DNA from 2 places in the Paenibacillus sp. 10L310 genome. Region 1 is predicted to be linked to the other one. Evidence: predicted binding sites of a transcription regulator. Region 1 holds the regulator's gene; the other holds the start of a gene.

The links. The regulator Rex, encoded in region 1, represses fermentation and respiration genes when NADH is low (regulators of the CRP and FNR family bind a similar motif). The targets are predictions, from matches to a motif close to TTGTGAAATATTTCACAA.
Region 2: the regulator Rex is predicted to act here: its motif matches at 4,049-4,066, upstream of pflB (formate C-acetyltransferase).

Annotation. Positions count from the first base shown of each region.
Region 1 covers NZ_JBFTKC010000003.1:526,757-534,778, reverse strand. Annotated here, with positions in the region: gene panB (3-methyl-2-oxobutanoate hydroxymethyltransferase) at 1-220, shown strand, start outside; gene panC (pantoate--beta-alanine ligase) at 217-1,113, shown strand; gene panD (aspartate 1-decarboxylase) at 1,106-1,489, shown strand; gene AC1DE7_RS11390 (tetratricopeptide repeat protein) at 1,607-2,230, shown strand; gene dinG (ATP-dependent DNA helicase DinG) at 2,373-5,234, shown strand; gene AC1DE7_RS11380 (redox-sensing transcriptional repressor Rex) at 5,454-6,107, shown strand; gene AC1DE7_RS11375 (amidohydrolase) at 6,094-7,401, shown strand; gene AC1DE7_RS11370 (DUF5590 domain-containing protein) at 7,439-7,969, shown strand.
Region 2 covers NZ_JBFTKC010000010.1:177,348-185,369, forward strand. Annotated here, with positions in the region: gene AC1DE7_RS20840 (Crp/Fnr family transcriptional regulator) at 1-317, opposite strand, end outside; gene adhE (bifunctional acetaldehyde-CoA/alcohol dehydrogenase) at 748-3,360, shown strand; gene pflB (formate C-acetyltransferase) at 4,149-6,407, shown strand; gene pflA (pyruvate formate-lyase-activating protein) at 6,497-7,249, shown strand; gene AC1DE7_RS20860 (extracellular solute-binding protein) at 7,471-8,022, shown strand, end outside.

The DNA of each region.
Region 1 (8,022 bases):
CCACGATGTGGTTCAATACGCCTCTCCGTATACGCCCAAACGATTTGTCAAAACCTATGGAGATGTGGGTACATTAATCAGAACCAGCATCGAAGCTTACGTGAAAGAAGTGAAAGATCGTTCGTTCCCGGCCGAAGAGCATGTATTCAATGCGGCGGATGGTGTTCTGGATCAACTGTACGGCGGACAACGCAAGGAAAAGGTGGGGAGTAACTCATGAAAGTATTACGGACAATCGCAGAGTTAAGACAGGAACTAAGCTTGAAGCGTCAAGCGATTCGGTCCAGTGCGTCTGTTGTAGGTCTGGTACCAACAATGGGTTATCTTCATCAAGGTCATGCAAGCTTGATGCAGGCAGCCAGACAACAGAGCGATATCGTGGTATTAAGCATATTTGTTAATCCAATTCAATTTGGCCCTAATGAAGATTTTGACAGCTATCCGCGGGATGAAGCCAGAGATGTGGAAACAGCACGCTCACAAGGAGTGGATATCGTATTTATTCCCTCTGTTGAAGAGATGTATCCACAGGCAACGCAAACGACCGTATCTGTCTCAAAACTGACGGAGCGCTTATGTGGCGCTTCACGTCCAGGACATTTTGACGGGGTAACAACTGTAGTCTCCAAGCTCTTCAACATCGTACAGCCACAGCGTGCATTTTTTGGAATGAAAGACGCTCAGCAGGTTGCGGTCATTCAACAGATGGTGAATGATTTGAATATGCCCGTAGAAATTGTACCCTGTCCGATTGTTCGCGAAGAGGATGGCCTTGCCCTCAGTTCACGTAACGTCTACCTTAACCCAGAACAGCGCACACAGGCCTTGGTTCTATCGAAGGCACTACGTGCAACTCAGGAAGCCGCAGATACAGGTGTAGCTACTACAGCCGCAGATATCCGTCGTATTCTGCGCGAGCACATTGCAAACTCACCGCTTGCCGTTATCGACTACGCCGAGATTCAGGCTTTTCCAAGTCTGGAGCCGCTCACAGATCAGGAAGAAGTTCAAGGCCGTGACGATCTGCTCATTGCACTTGCGGTGAAATTCGGAAAAACAAGATTGATTGACAATATAAGGTTGCAAAAATCGGAGGTACTGTCCCATGTTTAGAACACTGATGAAATCCAAAATTCACCGGGCTACGGTAACGGAAGCCAACTTGAACTATGTGGGTAGTATTACCATAGATGAAGACTTGATGGAAACATCCGACTTGATGGAAAACGAGAAAGTGCAAATTGTGAACAACAACAATGGTGCACGTCTGGAAACATATGTGATTCCAGGACCACGCGGAAGCGGGGTCATATGTCTTAACGGCGCAGCTGCACGTCTGGTACAGCCTGGAGATAACGTCATTATCATTTCTTACGCCATGATGTCGCAAGAAGAGGCAAATACTCACAAACCAACCGTTGTATTTGTAGATGGACAGAATAAACCTGTACAAACGATGAAACAGGAAGTCCACGCAACAATTATGTAATTGACTGGTAAGGAGAATGAAATCGGCCCTTGAAGCAAAAAATGAGTACAGGTCACTGCACTAATCCATTTTTTCAAGGGTGGGGATGCATCGATGTTCCAGCATGTTTTCGCAGAAATGAACGACATGTTAGATGAAATTATCAAGAGCTATCCTTCCGCTGAAGGCCTGAACAAACAAGAATTGCTGCAAAAGTGGAACTTGCTTAAGCGGATGAGTGACGGAATGCTGGATGAATGGCTGATGTTTGAAGAAAAGATGAGCCAGGTGAGGGAGCGAGAGATGGATAAGCCTGCTTCCCTTGAACCGGAACAGGAAGCTGTTACCGCTCTGCCTGAACTCCATCTGGAATGTTTCAGTCGAGGTCAGGGTTATTTCAAATTACAGATGTATCCGCAGGCGATCATGCAATTCTCCCGGGTTGTGACCGACCATCCGGAGAGTGCATTAACTCGTTTTTACCTGGCGCTGGCGTATCTGAATCTGGAACAAATGGCGGAAGCCGGAACACATTTACAGCAGATCATGTACCTTAAAGGTTCACCTCGCTTGAAAGGGCTTGTGTGTAACGCCCTGGGCTGTATTCAAGTCAAGCTTGCGAATCCCGAAGCTGCATGTTCACTCTTTGCACAGGCCCTTCAGTATGACCCGACATTGACCGAACCACTGTACAACATGGAAGCTTGCAGGTTGAACAGGGGGAAATTGCAATATGCTAATCAGCTGACAACCCTTCATTAAGCGGGAATTCGGCGACAAAAAAACGGTGTTCCCTCCTTTGGCATAGCGGCGGGGACACCGCTTTTTTGTCAGTTAATTTTCAAATCCCCTTTTTTTTGCTATGCTGTAACATAGACTGGAATGGAAGGGACCGTACATTGCAATGAAATTTGCCGTATTGGATTTCGAAACAACCGGCACGCAGTCCGACGGTGAGATTATACAGGCCGGACTTGCCATCATAGATCATGACTACAGCATAACTCAAATATATAGTTCTTATGTGAACCCTGGTGTACCGATTCCCCCGTTTATTTCGGGGTTAACGGGTATTACCGATGAAGATGTGGCGGACGCTCCTTCACTCGAAGAGATGATGATGGAGATGGTTCCGCTACTTAATGATGTGGTGCTTGTCGGACACAACGTCGCTTTTGATTTTCACTTTTTGCAGAATGCTCTTGACCGTTGCGGTTATTTGCCGTTCACTGGCCGCATTCTGGACACGATTGATTTTCTGAAGATCACATTCCCATCTCTGGGTTCTTATCAACTCGGTTATGTGTCTTCCGAATTTGGATTTCAACATGATCGCCCTCACCAAGCAGACAGTGATGCACTGGCAACAGCCTATGTGCTGCTCAAGTGTCTGGATGAGTTAAAGGAATTACCGCTCATAACGATTCAGCGCCTCAGTGACCTGTTTGCACCAGAAGACAGTGACTTGGGCTGGTTCTTGGACGGGATGCGCAGTGAGAAGGAAGCAGAGCCGATTCAGGATCTGGACGGACATACCTATTATCGTCAGCTTGCTCTTAATGTAAGTGATTGGACCGATATTGGTGCACCACGCGATGAGCGGGAGGCTAACCCCCTCGATGGTGTAAGCTTCGAACAGTTTATGGACCAGGTTCGTGAGAACCTGAAGGATACGCTGGATCATTACGAAGAGCGTGAAGCGCAGACTCAGATGTTCAGCAGTGTAAGGCAAGCCCTGGATGAAGAGAAACATCTCTTGATCGAAGCTGGAACGGGTACCGGTAAATCTCTAGGGTATCTGTTGCCTGCTATTTACGAAAGTGTGAAGCAAGAACAGAAAGTTATGGTTAGCACGCATACGATCAATCTGCAGGAGCAATTGAGAGAGCGGGACATTCCGATGCTGACTCAAGTGGTTCCGTTCCCGTTTAAGGCTGCTGTATTCAAAGGACGTGGACATTACCTGTGCCTGCGCAAATTTGAACACAAAATCAATAAACGTGAATTCGCCACACCGAAAGAGGATTATTTCACAGCTGCTCAGATGATCGTCTGGCTTACGCAGACCGAAACCGGAGATGATGAGGAACTTAACCTTAGCGGACGCGGAGGGGACTTCTGGGAGACCGTACAGAGTGAATCCGAATCATGTCTGGGAAGATCCTGTCCATGGTTCCGTAAATGCTTCTACCATCGTGCCAAACATGAAGCAGGGTTGTCTGATATCGTAATCACCAATCACTCCAAATTATTTACGGATGTGAAAGCCGCGCATCAGCTGCTGCCAGCCTATGAGAGTCTTGTGATCGATGAGGCACATCATCTGGAGGATGTCGCTGGTAAACATCTTGGAATGCATATGAAATATTTCACCTTGGTTCATACACTGACCCGCCTATTTAAAGACAGTCGTAATGGTCAGCTACCTATGCTTCGTTCGCAGTTATCCGGGCATGAAAATTCGGTGCAATGGGGCTCCATGGTGGATCAGATGTTCCCGCTCGCTCTTGAAGTTAAGGAGCTGTGGGATCGTATGAGCGATGCCTTGTTTGGTCTCTTGCCTGAACGAAGTGATGCTTCACCGGGAGAGACGGGGCAATTTTCACTGCGTCTGAAAGCATCTCAGAAACCTGCAAAATGGCAGGAGTTGCAGGATCTGGAGAACCAGATCTATGTGACTCTGGGCGATTTGGTTCGCAAAGGGGACAAATTGCTGCTTGAAGTGAAAGAGGATCAGGATGATTATCAATCGGATAGTCTGATCACGGACATTACAGGACTGCTGAAAGATCTGACCACATTGAAGGAGAATCTACGTTTCTTCATGCGTATGGATGACGCCAAAACGGTGTACTGGATGGAAGCCAGCGGCCAATTCCGCAGCAAATCTCTCCAGCTGTATGCCGTACCTGTAGATGTGAGTGCACAACTTAAGGATTTATTTTTTGATAAAAAGAAAAGTGTTGTGCTTACATCGGCTACGCTTTCGGTAGATAAGTCATTCCAGTTCATGATTGAACAGCTTGGCTTGCAGGAAGCCGCCGAGAACAATCGGCTATTAACGTCGATGTTGCCATCACCTTTCAACTATCGCGATCAGGCACTTCTGGTGATTCCGCGTGATTTCCCAAGTGTGAAGGGAAGTGTGGGTGATGCGCACTTTGTTAATATGCTGGTGCAATCACTCGCAGAGACGGCAATTGCTACGCGTGGACGCATGATGGTTCTGTTTACTTCATACAAGATGTTGCGACAGGTCTATGATCCGCTGAAGGAGGCACTGTCTGGCAACGACATCTCGTTGCTTGGGCAAGGCGTTGACAGTGGAAGTCGTTCCAAATTGACTCGCAGGTTTCAAGATGCCAAAGCAACGGTACTTCTGGGCACAAGTAGCTTCTGGGAGGGTGTAGATATCCCGGGAGAGGCGTTAACTTGTCTCGCTATTGTGCGACTGCCTTTCCAGCCACCGAATCATCCGTTGGTGGAAGCCAAGAGTGAGTTGCTCCAGGAACAGAAGAAAAATCCGTTCATGAAACTGTCCGTGCCACAAGCGGTCATTCGTTTCAAGCAGGGATTTGGCCGATTGGTACGTACAGCAAAGGACAGAGGAATTGTCATTGTTTATGATACACGGGTGATTGAAGCGTATTATGGTAAATTCTTTTTGTATTCATTACCTGGTCCCAAAATGGAGCATATGCTCACGGAGCAAATGGTTCCACGAATTACTGAGTGGTTGGAAAAACCTGCTAATGAACAAAAATAATGGTTGTTTTGTTCGTTATATCATTGCATGACACTATCGTTTGGCGTTAAACTTTATTAGATATTTCCGTATCCGATTAAAGCAGTTGCACGTAAGAACTTATAACCTAAATTACAAGGAGCATTCTGTATAAAATGTCACGTTTATCTTTGAGTTTTATACAGAATGCTCATCTTTTCATCTATTATTTTATCGCGGCCTTGGTAAGGGGGAGCAAGAATGAAATCGGATAAAATTTCAGAAGCGGTGGTACGACGTCTGCCTGTTTACTTGCGTTATTTGAACGAGTTGCATCAGCGTGAGGTGGCTACTGTTTCTTCTCAAGAGCTTGGACAGAGGCTGGATCTGAATCCGGCCCAAATTCGTAAAGACCTGGCTTACTTCGGTGATTTTGGTCGTAAAGGGATCGGGTATGATGTATCCTATTTGATCGAGAAAATTCGTCACATTCTCAAAATCGATCAGCAAATTAATGTAGCTCTGGTAGGAGCGGGTAACCTCGGTCAAGCCTTGTCCAACTACAACGCATATCTGAAAGACAACATGAAGATTGTTGCTGTATTTGATGCATATGGACCGAAGATAGGTAGTCAAATCAACAGTTTGACGGTAAAACCAATGGATGAATTGACGGAAGCGGTTAAAATGGAAAACATTCGCATCGGAATTATCACGGTTCCGGATACGGAAGCCCAAAATGTAGCCGATCAGCTTATTGAATCAGGAATTGAAGCGATCCTTAATTTTGCACCAACCATTCTAAAAACACCGCCGCATATCCGCATTCACCATGCTGACTTTACAACGGATCTGCTTAGTTTGGCCTATTACTTGGAGACTGGAAAGGACGACGAGGAAGATGACAACAAATAGATGGGTAATTCACAACGGCAAATTTGCCGTTAATGAAGGCGGCACAACATGGAACGTGGTCCACGGATACATGGTTGTTGAGAATGACAAGATTGTGCATATTGGTGAGACATTGCCGGATGAAGACAAAAATTGTACCAAAGTGGATGGAAAAGGACTGTTCTTCCTGCCGGGTCTGATCAATACGCATGGTCATGCAGCGATGTCGTTGCTCAGAGGGCACGGAGACGATCTTGCATTGCAAGTATGGTTGCAGGAAAAAATGTGGCCGATGGAAGCGAAAATGACTTCAGAAGACGTATATTGGGGAACTTCGCTATCGGTGCTTGAAATGTTGAAAGGCGGAACTACAGCTTTCCTGGACATGTACGATCACATGGATCAAGTTGCCAAAGTTGTGGAGCAATCCGGCGTTAGAGCAGCACTGGCACGTGGTGTAATCGGGCTGTGCTCGGAAGAAGAACAATTGCGGAAGCTGGAGGAGTCGGCTGCGTTTGCGCGTGAGTGGAATGGACAGGCAGATGGTCGCATTACAACCGTAATCTCGCCACATGCACCATATACATGCCCTCCTGACTACATAGAGAAGCTTGTGCAGGTCGCGAACGACCTAAACCTTCCCCTTCATACACATATGTCGGAAACGCTTCGTGAAGTCGAGCAGAACGTGGCTGATTATGGACTGCGTCCTGTGGCACATCTGGAGAAACTGGGCTTTTTCTCTCGTCCATCCCTGGTTGCACATGCGGTGCATCTGAATGACGAAGAGATTGAGATTCTGGCCCGTCATGATGTGGCTGTATCCCATAACCCGGGAAGTAACCTGAAACTCGCTTCAGGTGTTGCGCGGGTACCTGCGTTGCTGAAAGCAGGAGTTACCGTGTCACTCGGAACAGACGGACCGGCAAGCAACAACAACCTGGATATGTTCGAGGAAATGAGACTGGCTGCATTGATTCACAAAGGTGTATCTGGTGACCCGACGGCAGTGCCAGCAGGCGAAGCGTTATTACTCGGAACGTCATACGGTGCCAAATCCATCTTCTTGAACAATACCGGAGCACTCCAGGTCGGCATGAAGGCTGACTTTATCGCCTTGGACATTGAACAGGCACATTTCTATCCACATACAGACCTGATCTCACATACAATCTATTCGGCTTCTGCCAAGGATGTTGAGCACGTATGGGTGGATGGGAAACAAGTGGTGAAACATGGCGAATGTCTGACACTGGATGAAGAACGCATTTTGCGTGAGTCTCAATTGGCATTTGATGGTCTGCTTGCTCGTTAATTGCAGGACAGCATCATAGGGAAAGGAAGTTCGGCTTTTGAAGAAAAAAAAGAAGTGGATATGGATTTCGCTGCTTGCACTGGTTCTGATTCTGTTTGGACTTCAGCGTTATTACGTCCATGTCACGCAGGACCAACGCAAGGAAGAAGCGCTCGCCATACAAGCAGCACAGGAGCAACTGGGCATTACATCCTATGATGAATTGCGCAAGTACATCTGGGGAGACAAAGAAGGCTCTGACAACATCTACTGGACCCTGATCGGCAAAAACAAGGATAACCAGGATGTTATGGTCTGGGTTAAATTCGATGCAAACAATCAACCGGTTAAGGGTGCAAACGCTGTACACAGTGAGTTGTTGCAGAATGGCATGTCCGAAGCGCAGATACGCAATCGCTTCAGTTCTGAAGTTCCTGCCGGTGAGATTAAACGAATCATGCCCGGAGTTGTGAATGGAATATATGTGTGGCAAGTGTATTATAAAGACGGTACGCATAACCACTATCGCTTTTATCGTTTTAGCAACGGAGAACAGGTGGACCTGGTCTACACACTCCCGAACAGCTAGAACAAGATAGAGTGAGATAACTAGAGAATTAAAGAAATGAAAGAACCGGCAGA
Region 2 (8,022 bases), on a different contig from region 1:
ACACCGATCTCACTGTCCTCCAATACTTCCGCTGAGAAGCTGTGTTTAGAGCCAAAGAAGGGATCAGCCTGCCCAATCATATCACCGGATTGATACATGTACATGATCAGTTCCTTGCCTTCATCCGTGGATTTGGTGATCTGGGCACGGCCCCGTTTCATATAATAAAGTTTGTCAGAGATGTCGCCTTCCCAGTACAGATGTGTACCTTCCGGATAGGTTCTATCTTTCATGGTAACCAGCAGATGGTTGAAATTTGCTTCCGAGAAACAGTTAGTATTACCGCGCTTTTCCAGTACAGTTGTTAGTTCTCTCATAAGTCTATCTCCCCTTTATGTCCATCGGACGACCTTCTGTAGTAAGCAGTAGCCTCCGAGGTTCGCCGCAAACCGTTGCCGTCCTGATCAGGGTCATCTCGGCCGGGAGGAAGGACGGTACAAATTGCGGTGGTTCAATTTTTAAGTTCAGTATATACCTAATCTTACCGTTTGAGGGGGAAGGAAAGGGGGCAAAAATGACGAAATTTCAAACATTGTGATAAAATTCACTTTTAATGGAGAGGATGAATTTTACAGCTCTATATTTTAAATAGGAAGTGAAAATGGTCGTATGAAGGACACTACAAAACTTAAATTAAATTTGTTATACTTTGTGAAAAAAATCACATAATTAAGTTTATTGTCATGTTACGATGTGAATGTAAACGAGAGAGACAAACTAATACGAACCTTTAGGAGGATGAGGGAGATGGCTGTAAAGAACGAAGTCGCCCCAGCAAAAGAACCGACAGCAGGTCAGTATATTCAAACGTTAATCGACAAAGCGAATAAAGCACACGCCGCATTCATGAAGATGGACCAGAAGCAGATTGACCGGATTGTGCAAGCGATGGCACTTGCGGGTCTGGATAAACACATGATGCTCGCCAAGATGGCCGTAGAAGAAACAGGCCGCGGAGTGTATGAGGATAAAATCACCAAAAATATATTTGCAACAGAATATGTGTACCACAGCATCAAGTACGATAAAACCGTAGGTGTGATTGAAGATAACGAGTATGAAAGCTTCCAGAAAATTGCGGAGCCGGTCGGCATCATCATGGGTATTACACCAGTTACCAACCCAACATCAACGACGATGTTTAAAGCATTGATTTCCATCAAGACGCGTAACCCGATCATCTTTGGTTTTCACCCATCTGCACAGAATTGTAGCCGGGAAGCTGCCAAAATCCTGCTGGAAGCGGCTGTGAAACATGGTGCACCAGCAGATTGTATCCAGTGGATTGATGATCCTTCCATGGATCGTACAAACGAACTGATGAATCACAATGATGTGGCTCTCATTCTGGCAACAGGCGGATCAGGCATGGTACGTGCAGCGTACAGCTGTGGTAAACCTGCACTGGGCGTAGGACCGGGTAACGTACCTTGCTTTATCGAGAAAAGCGCGGATATCAATCAGGCAGTAACGGATTTGATCCTGTCCAAGTCTTTCGATAACGGCATGATCTGTGCTTCTGAACAAGCGGTCATCATTGAAGAACCGATCTTTGATCAAGTGAAGAAAAAAATGATCGCAAATGGCTGTTACTTTGTTAACAAAGATGAAGCAGCAAAATTGACAGCAGGTGCGATTAATGCCGAGAAATGTGCGGTGAATCCGGCGATTGTTGGTCAATCTGCGGTGAGCATTGCGAAATTGTGCGGTATTGAAGTTCCAGCAGGCACCAAAATTCTTGTGGCCGAGATTGAAGGGGTAGGTACTAAATTCCCATTGTCGGCTGAGAAATTAAGCCCGGTACTGGCTTGTTACAAAGTTAAAACGGCAGCAGAGGGCATTGAACGTGCAGCAGAAGTGGTTGCTTTTGGCGGCATGGGTCACTCCTCGGTTATCCATTCAACAAATGAAGAAGTGATTGGCAAATTCGCAGATCGTCTGCAAACTGGACGGATTATTGTGAACTCACCATCCACACACGGTGCCATCGGAGATATCTACAACACAAACATGCCGTCATTGACACTGGGATGCGGATCATACGGACGTAACTCGACTTCTTCCAACGTAACCGCTGTGAACTTAATCAATGTGAAAAGGGTGGCTCGCCGTACCGTGAATATGCAATGGTTCAAAGTGCCGAACAAAGTCTACTTCGAAAAAGGAGCAACACAGTATCTTGCCAAAATGCCTGACATCACACGTGTGGCCATTATTACGGATGCCATGATGGTGAAGCTTGGATATGTTGAAAAGGTAGAACACTATCTGCGTCAACGCCAAATGCCAGTAGCGATCGAAGTGTTCTCCGATGTTGAGCCAGATCCATCCACAACAACGGTAGATCGCGGAACCGAAATGATGCGCCGCTTCCAACCAGACTGCATTATCGCACTCGGCGGTGGATCACCGATGGATGCTGCCAAAGCCATGTGGTTGTTCTATGAATATCCGGACACGGACTTCAACGATCTGAAACAAAAATTCATGGATATCCGCAAACGGATCTACAAATATCCACGTCTCGGCGTAAAAGCGAAATTTGTAGCGATCCCAACCACATCGGGTACAGGTTCTGAAGTGACATCGTTCGCGGTTATCACAGATAAAAATCAAGGTAACACCAAATATCCATTGGCCGACTATGAGCTGACACCAGACGTAGCGATTGTCGATCCGGAGTTTGTATACTCCCTGCCGAGAACAGCCGTTGCCGATACAGGTATGGACGTACTGACGCATGCGATTGAAGCTTATGTATCTGTTATGGCAAATGATTACACGGATGGACTTGCGATCAAAGCCATTCAACTGGTGTTCCAATACCTGGAGCAATCTGCGCTGCAAGGCGATAAACTGGCACGTGAGAAAATGCATAATGCTTCAACGATTGCTGGTATGGCATTTGCCAACGCATTCCTGGGCATTAACCACAGCTTGGCGCACAAATGGGGCGGTCAGTATCACACCGCACACGGACGCACCAATGCAATCCTGATGCCACACGTCATTCGTTACAACGCGAAAAAACCGACCAAATTTGCATCGTTCCCGAAATATTCGCACTTTGTAGCGGATGAGCGGTATGCCGAAATCGCCCGCATCTTGGGATTGCCTGCTCGTACAACAGAAGAAGGCGTAACAAGTCTCATCAATGCCATCCGTAACCTGAACAAAATCTTGGGTATTGAAGAATCGTTCCAGGAAATCGGATTTGATGCCAAAGACTTTGAAGCACATGTCGATTATCTGGCAGACCGTGCCTTCGAAGACCAATGTACAACTGCCAATCCGAAGTTGCCGCTGGTAACTGAACTGGCTGATGTATACCGCAACGCTTTCTACGGAAAGTTTGAATAATAAATCTAGAACGAAGCGTGCCTTACGGCAAGAAGATCAGGGTTCCCCGAGAGGGGAGCCCCGATTGCCGTCTTTCACACAATAACGAGTGGGCAGAAAAACAGAAGAGTGAAGCCTCTGTTTTTCAGGAGTATTTTAAGATTTGGTTTGCTCCGAGCATAGAGGAGCAAAAGGGTTCTATAGAGGTTACACGGAATCCGTGACGTGGCTGTTTGAGCCAGATGTTCACACAATAACGGAGTGGGCAGAAAAACAGAAGAGCGAGCATCTGTTTTTCAGGAGTATTCTAAGATTTGGTTTGCTCCGAGCATAGAGGAGCAAAAGGGTTCTAGAGAGGTTACACGGAATCCGTGACGTGGCTGTTTGAGCCAGATGTTCACACAATAACGGAGTGGGCAGAAAAAACTGAAGAAGCGGAGCGTTCGCCTTTATCCCCGGATTTTCCCCTTTGAAATATAAAATTGAAAAAATCCGGGGATAACAGCGATCGGAAGTTGTTCTGCCCGCGCAGTGGCTAAGTGTGAATTTACAGGGGTCAATGGGACATAGCGCAGGTGGAGTGAGTTAGTTCACTGGCTTTGTGACAAAAATCACAGATGATGAAAGCCCCAAGTCGTATACTGAAAATGTAAGAAAAACATTCATCCCGCGGTTCCGGTTCCCAAGTAGAGAGAACATGTTCCGGTTTATGTGAAACAATTCACATTAATCGCGGCTCTGGGCACACAATGCTACGAATGAAGCAAGATGTTATGTGTCCAGAAATCCAAATTAGTGGAGGGATTACGATGTCGGTGATTGAAAAAGATGTCAAACAACAAACAGGCTGGAGAAACTTTACCAAAGGAACATGGACCAAATCCGTAGATGTGAATGATTTTCTGGCACACAACTTGTCTCCGTATTACGGTGACGAAGCATTTCTCGCAGGTGCAACCCAGAATACCAAAGAATTGTGGGAGATCGTATCTGATCTGACCAAAAAAGAACGGGATAACGGCGGTGTCCTTGACGTTGACGTGAACACACCAGGTACTATTATTTCTCACCAACCCGGTTATCTGGATCAATCCAAAGAGCAGATTGTCGGCGTTCAGACCGATGCTCCGTTCAAACGTTCCATTCAACCAACAGGCGGAATTCGCATGATGATTGACGCATGTGAGGCATATGGCTTTGAAATGCCACAGGGCGTCATTGATATATTTACAAACATTCGCAAAACACACAACCAGGGTGTATTCGATGCTTATACTTCCGACATGCGTGCAGCGCGTAAAGCAGGAATTATTACAGGTCTGCCAGATGCTTACGGCCGTGGCCGGATCATCGGTGACTATCGTCGTGTAGCTTTGTACGGGGTAGACTTCCTGATTCGTAACAAAAAAGGCGAACTGAATGCACTCGAAGTTGATGTTATTGATGAAGATGTCATTCGTCTGCGGGAAGAATTGTCTGAACAGATTCGTGCATTGCAAGAATTGAAACAATTGGGCGATATGCACGGGTTCGATATTTCCTTGCCAGCGACAACAGCAAAAGAAGCATTCCAATGGTTGTACTTCGGTTATCTGGCTGCGATCAAAGAACAGAACGGTGCTGCGATGTCACTCGGACGTGTATCTTCTTTCCTGGATATCTACATTGAACGTGACCTGCAAGAAGGGATTTTGTCCGAAGAACAGGCTCAGGAATTGGTTGACCATTTTGTAATGAAACTGCGGATTGTCAAATTCCTGCGTACACCGGATTACAACGAACTGTTCAGTGGAGATCCAACATGGGTGACTGAGTCCATCGGTGGTATGTCCGTGAATGGTGAAACACGCGTAACCAAAAACAGCTTCCGTTTCCTGCATACACTGCACAACCTGGGTCCTGCACCAGAACCAAACTTGACTGTTCTCTGGTCAACGAAACTTCCAGAAGCTTTCAAAGATTATTGCAGTAAAGTATCCATCGAAACCAGCTCAATCCAGTATGAAAATGATGATCTGATGCGTCCGATCTACGGTGACGATTACGGTATTGCTTGCTGTGTGTCGGCGATGAAGATCGGGAAACAAATGCAATTCTTCGGCGCTCGTGCCAACCTGGCAAAAGCTCTCCTGTATGCGATCAACGGTGGTCGTGACGAGAAATCCGGAGCACAAGTTGGACCTGAGTATCCTGCCATCACTAGCGAAGTACTGGATTACAATGAGGTTATGAAACGCTTCAAACCAATGATGGAGTGGCTGGCTAAGCTGTATATGAATACCCTCAACGTCATTCACTACATGCACGATAAATACAGTTATGAGCGTATCGAAATGGCATTACATGACCGTGACATTGTACGTACGATGGCTTGCGGTATCGCTGGTCTGTCGGTTACAGCAGATTCACTGAGTGCGATCAAATATGCCAAAGTAAAACCAATTCGTAACGAACAAGGCATCGCTGTTGATTTCGAAATCGAAGGAGACTTCCCTTGTTACGGTAACAATGAAGACAGCGTAGACAGCATTGCTGTTGAACTGGTCGAGAACTTTATGGGCATGATTCGCAAGCACAAAGCTTACCGTAACGCAGTTCCAACACAATCCGTTCTGACGATCACTTCCAACGTGGTATATGGTAAGAAAACAGGGACTACACCGGATGGTCGTAAAGCAGGTGAACCATTTGCTCCAGGTGCAAACCCAATGCATGGTCGTGACAAAAAAGGTGCACTGGCATCCCTTGGCTCGGTAGCCAAATTGCCTTATGAACACAGTCTTGACGGGATTTCCAATACCTTCTCCATCGTGCCAAAAGCATTGGGTAAAGAGGAGACTACACGTAAATCCAACCTGACTGCGATGATGGATGGTTACTTCGGTCAAAACGCTCATCACCTGAACGTTAACGTATTTGATCGTCAGCAATTGATTGATGCGATGGATCACCCGGAAAGCTATCCACAACTGACTATACGGGTATCCGGATATGCCGTTAACTTCATTAAACTGACTCGTGAACAACAGTTGGATGTCATCAACCGTACGTTCCATGGCTCGATGTAAGTAATTTGCTAGTAGAAGACCGCTAGAGCAAGGTATTCCAAATCATATTAAACGCACAGCGGATGCGGATACAGAAAGGAAGAGGCAGCATGGTTAACGGACATATTCATTCACTCGAAACTTTCGGGACGGTTGACGGCCCAGGCATCCGCTTTGTGCTTTTTATGCAAGGATGTCTACTCAAATGTCAATATTGCCACAACCCTGATACTTGGGCGCTGGATGGTGGAAAAGAAATGACGCTTGAGGAGGTACTGGCTGAAATTGAGCCTTACCTGTCTTACTACCGCAGCTCCGGAGGCGGGCTCACGATATCTGGTGGAGAACCAACGTTACAGGCTCACTTTGTAGCCGAAATCTTCAAGGAAGTGAAGCGGCGCTGGGGATTGCATACGACACTGGACAGCAACGGATTTAACGAACCGGAACGGATTCACGATCTGTTGGATCACACAGACCTGGTTCTGCTGGACCTCAAACATATTGATGATGAGAAACATATCAAGTTGACAGGCAAATCCAACGAGAGAACGTTGAAAACAGCCAAGTGGTTATCGGAGCAAGGTCGGAAAATGTGGATACGCCACGTGTATGTGCCTGGTATTCATAACGAGGAAGAGGATCTGCTTAACCTCGGACGGTTTATTGGAACATTAAATGGCGTCGAGAAGTTCGAAATTCTTCCATACCATCAGATGGGGATCTACAAATGGGAGGCGCTCGGTAAAGTATATCCACTGGATGGAGTTCCTTCACCAAGTGAAGAAGAAGTGGAGCGGGCGTATCGCCTGATCGAACAAGGTCGCCAGGAAACGGCTGGCGTGGCTTGTTCAGGTAAGTAATCTGACCTTTATATAATAAAAACAATCAACCAAGCAGTCCTTGCGAACATGTTTCGCAGGGGCTGTTTTTTTGCTGTTATCCATTGTAAATGCAAGATTATGGGTCCAGTGAAGGATTTTATCCCTCCATTGATGAATTGTCATCCTTACGATGTAAGCTCCGGCTTTTTATAATCAGAGTGTAAAGCCAAATGCTCAATATCTTGAGGAGGGTCAACCAGATGAAAAAAAGAATGACATTACTGCTTTCATTATTGCTTATCACTTCATGGACTTTGGCGGGATGTGCAAGCTCAAGTAACGAGCCACAGCAAGGCGCAGGCAATACACCTGTGGAGGAGACAAGTAAGGAACCGGTTGAAATGCTTCTCCGCCACACACAGGTGGGAGCCGACAAACAGAAAAGACTGGCCATTCTGCAGGATGTTGTGGACAAAGTTGAGGGTGAGATACCCAATCTGACCTTCACGCTGGATGGTGTCGAATCCGATGTGAATTGTAAGGAAAAGCTTCGCGGAGAGATGGCGGCAGGTAACCCGCCGGATATATTTGAACTGTTCGGTAGCCCGGATTCCAAAGTTTATGCCAAGGAAGGTATGCTGCTGGATCTGACCTCAATCCTGCAAGAGCTGGGCATTCAGGACCAGTTTACATCCCTTGAACCGTTTACGTATGAAGGCAAAGTATATGGACTGCCGATTGGCGGTTCGGGCGAAGGTTTTTTCTATAATAAAGAGTACTTTGAACAAAAAGGATGGAAAGCCCCAACGACC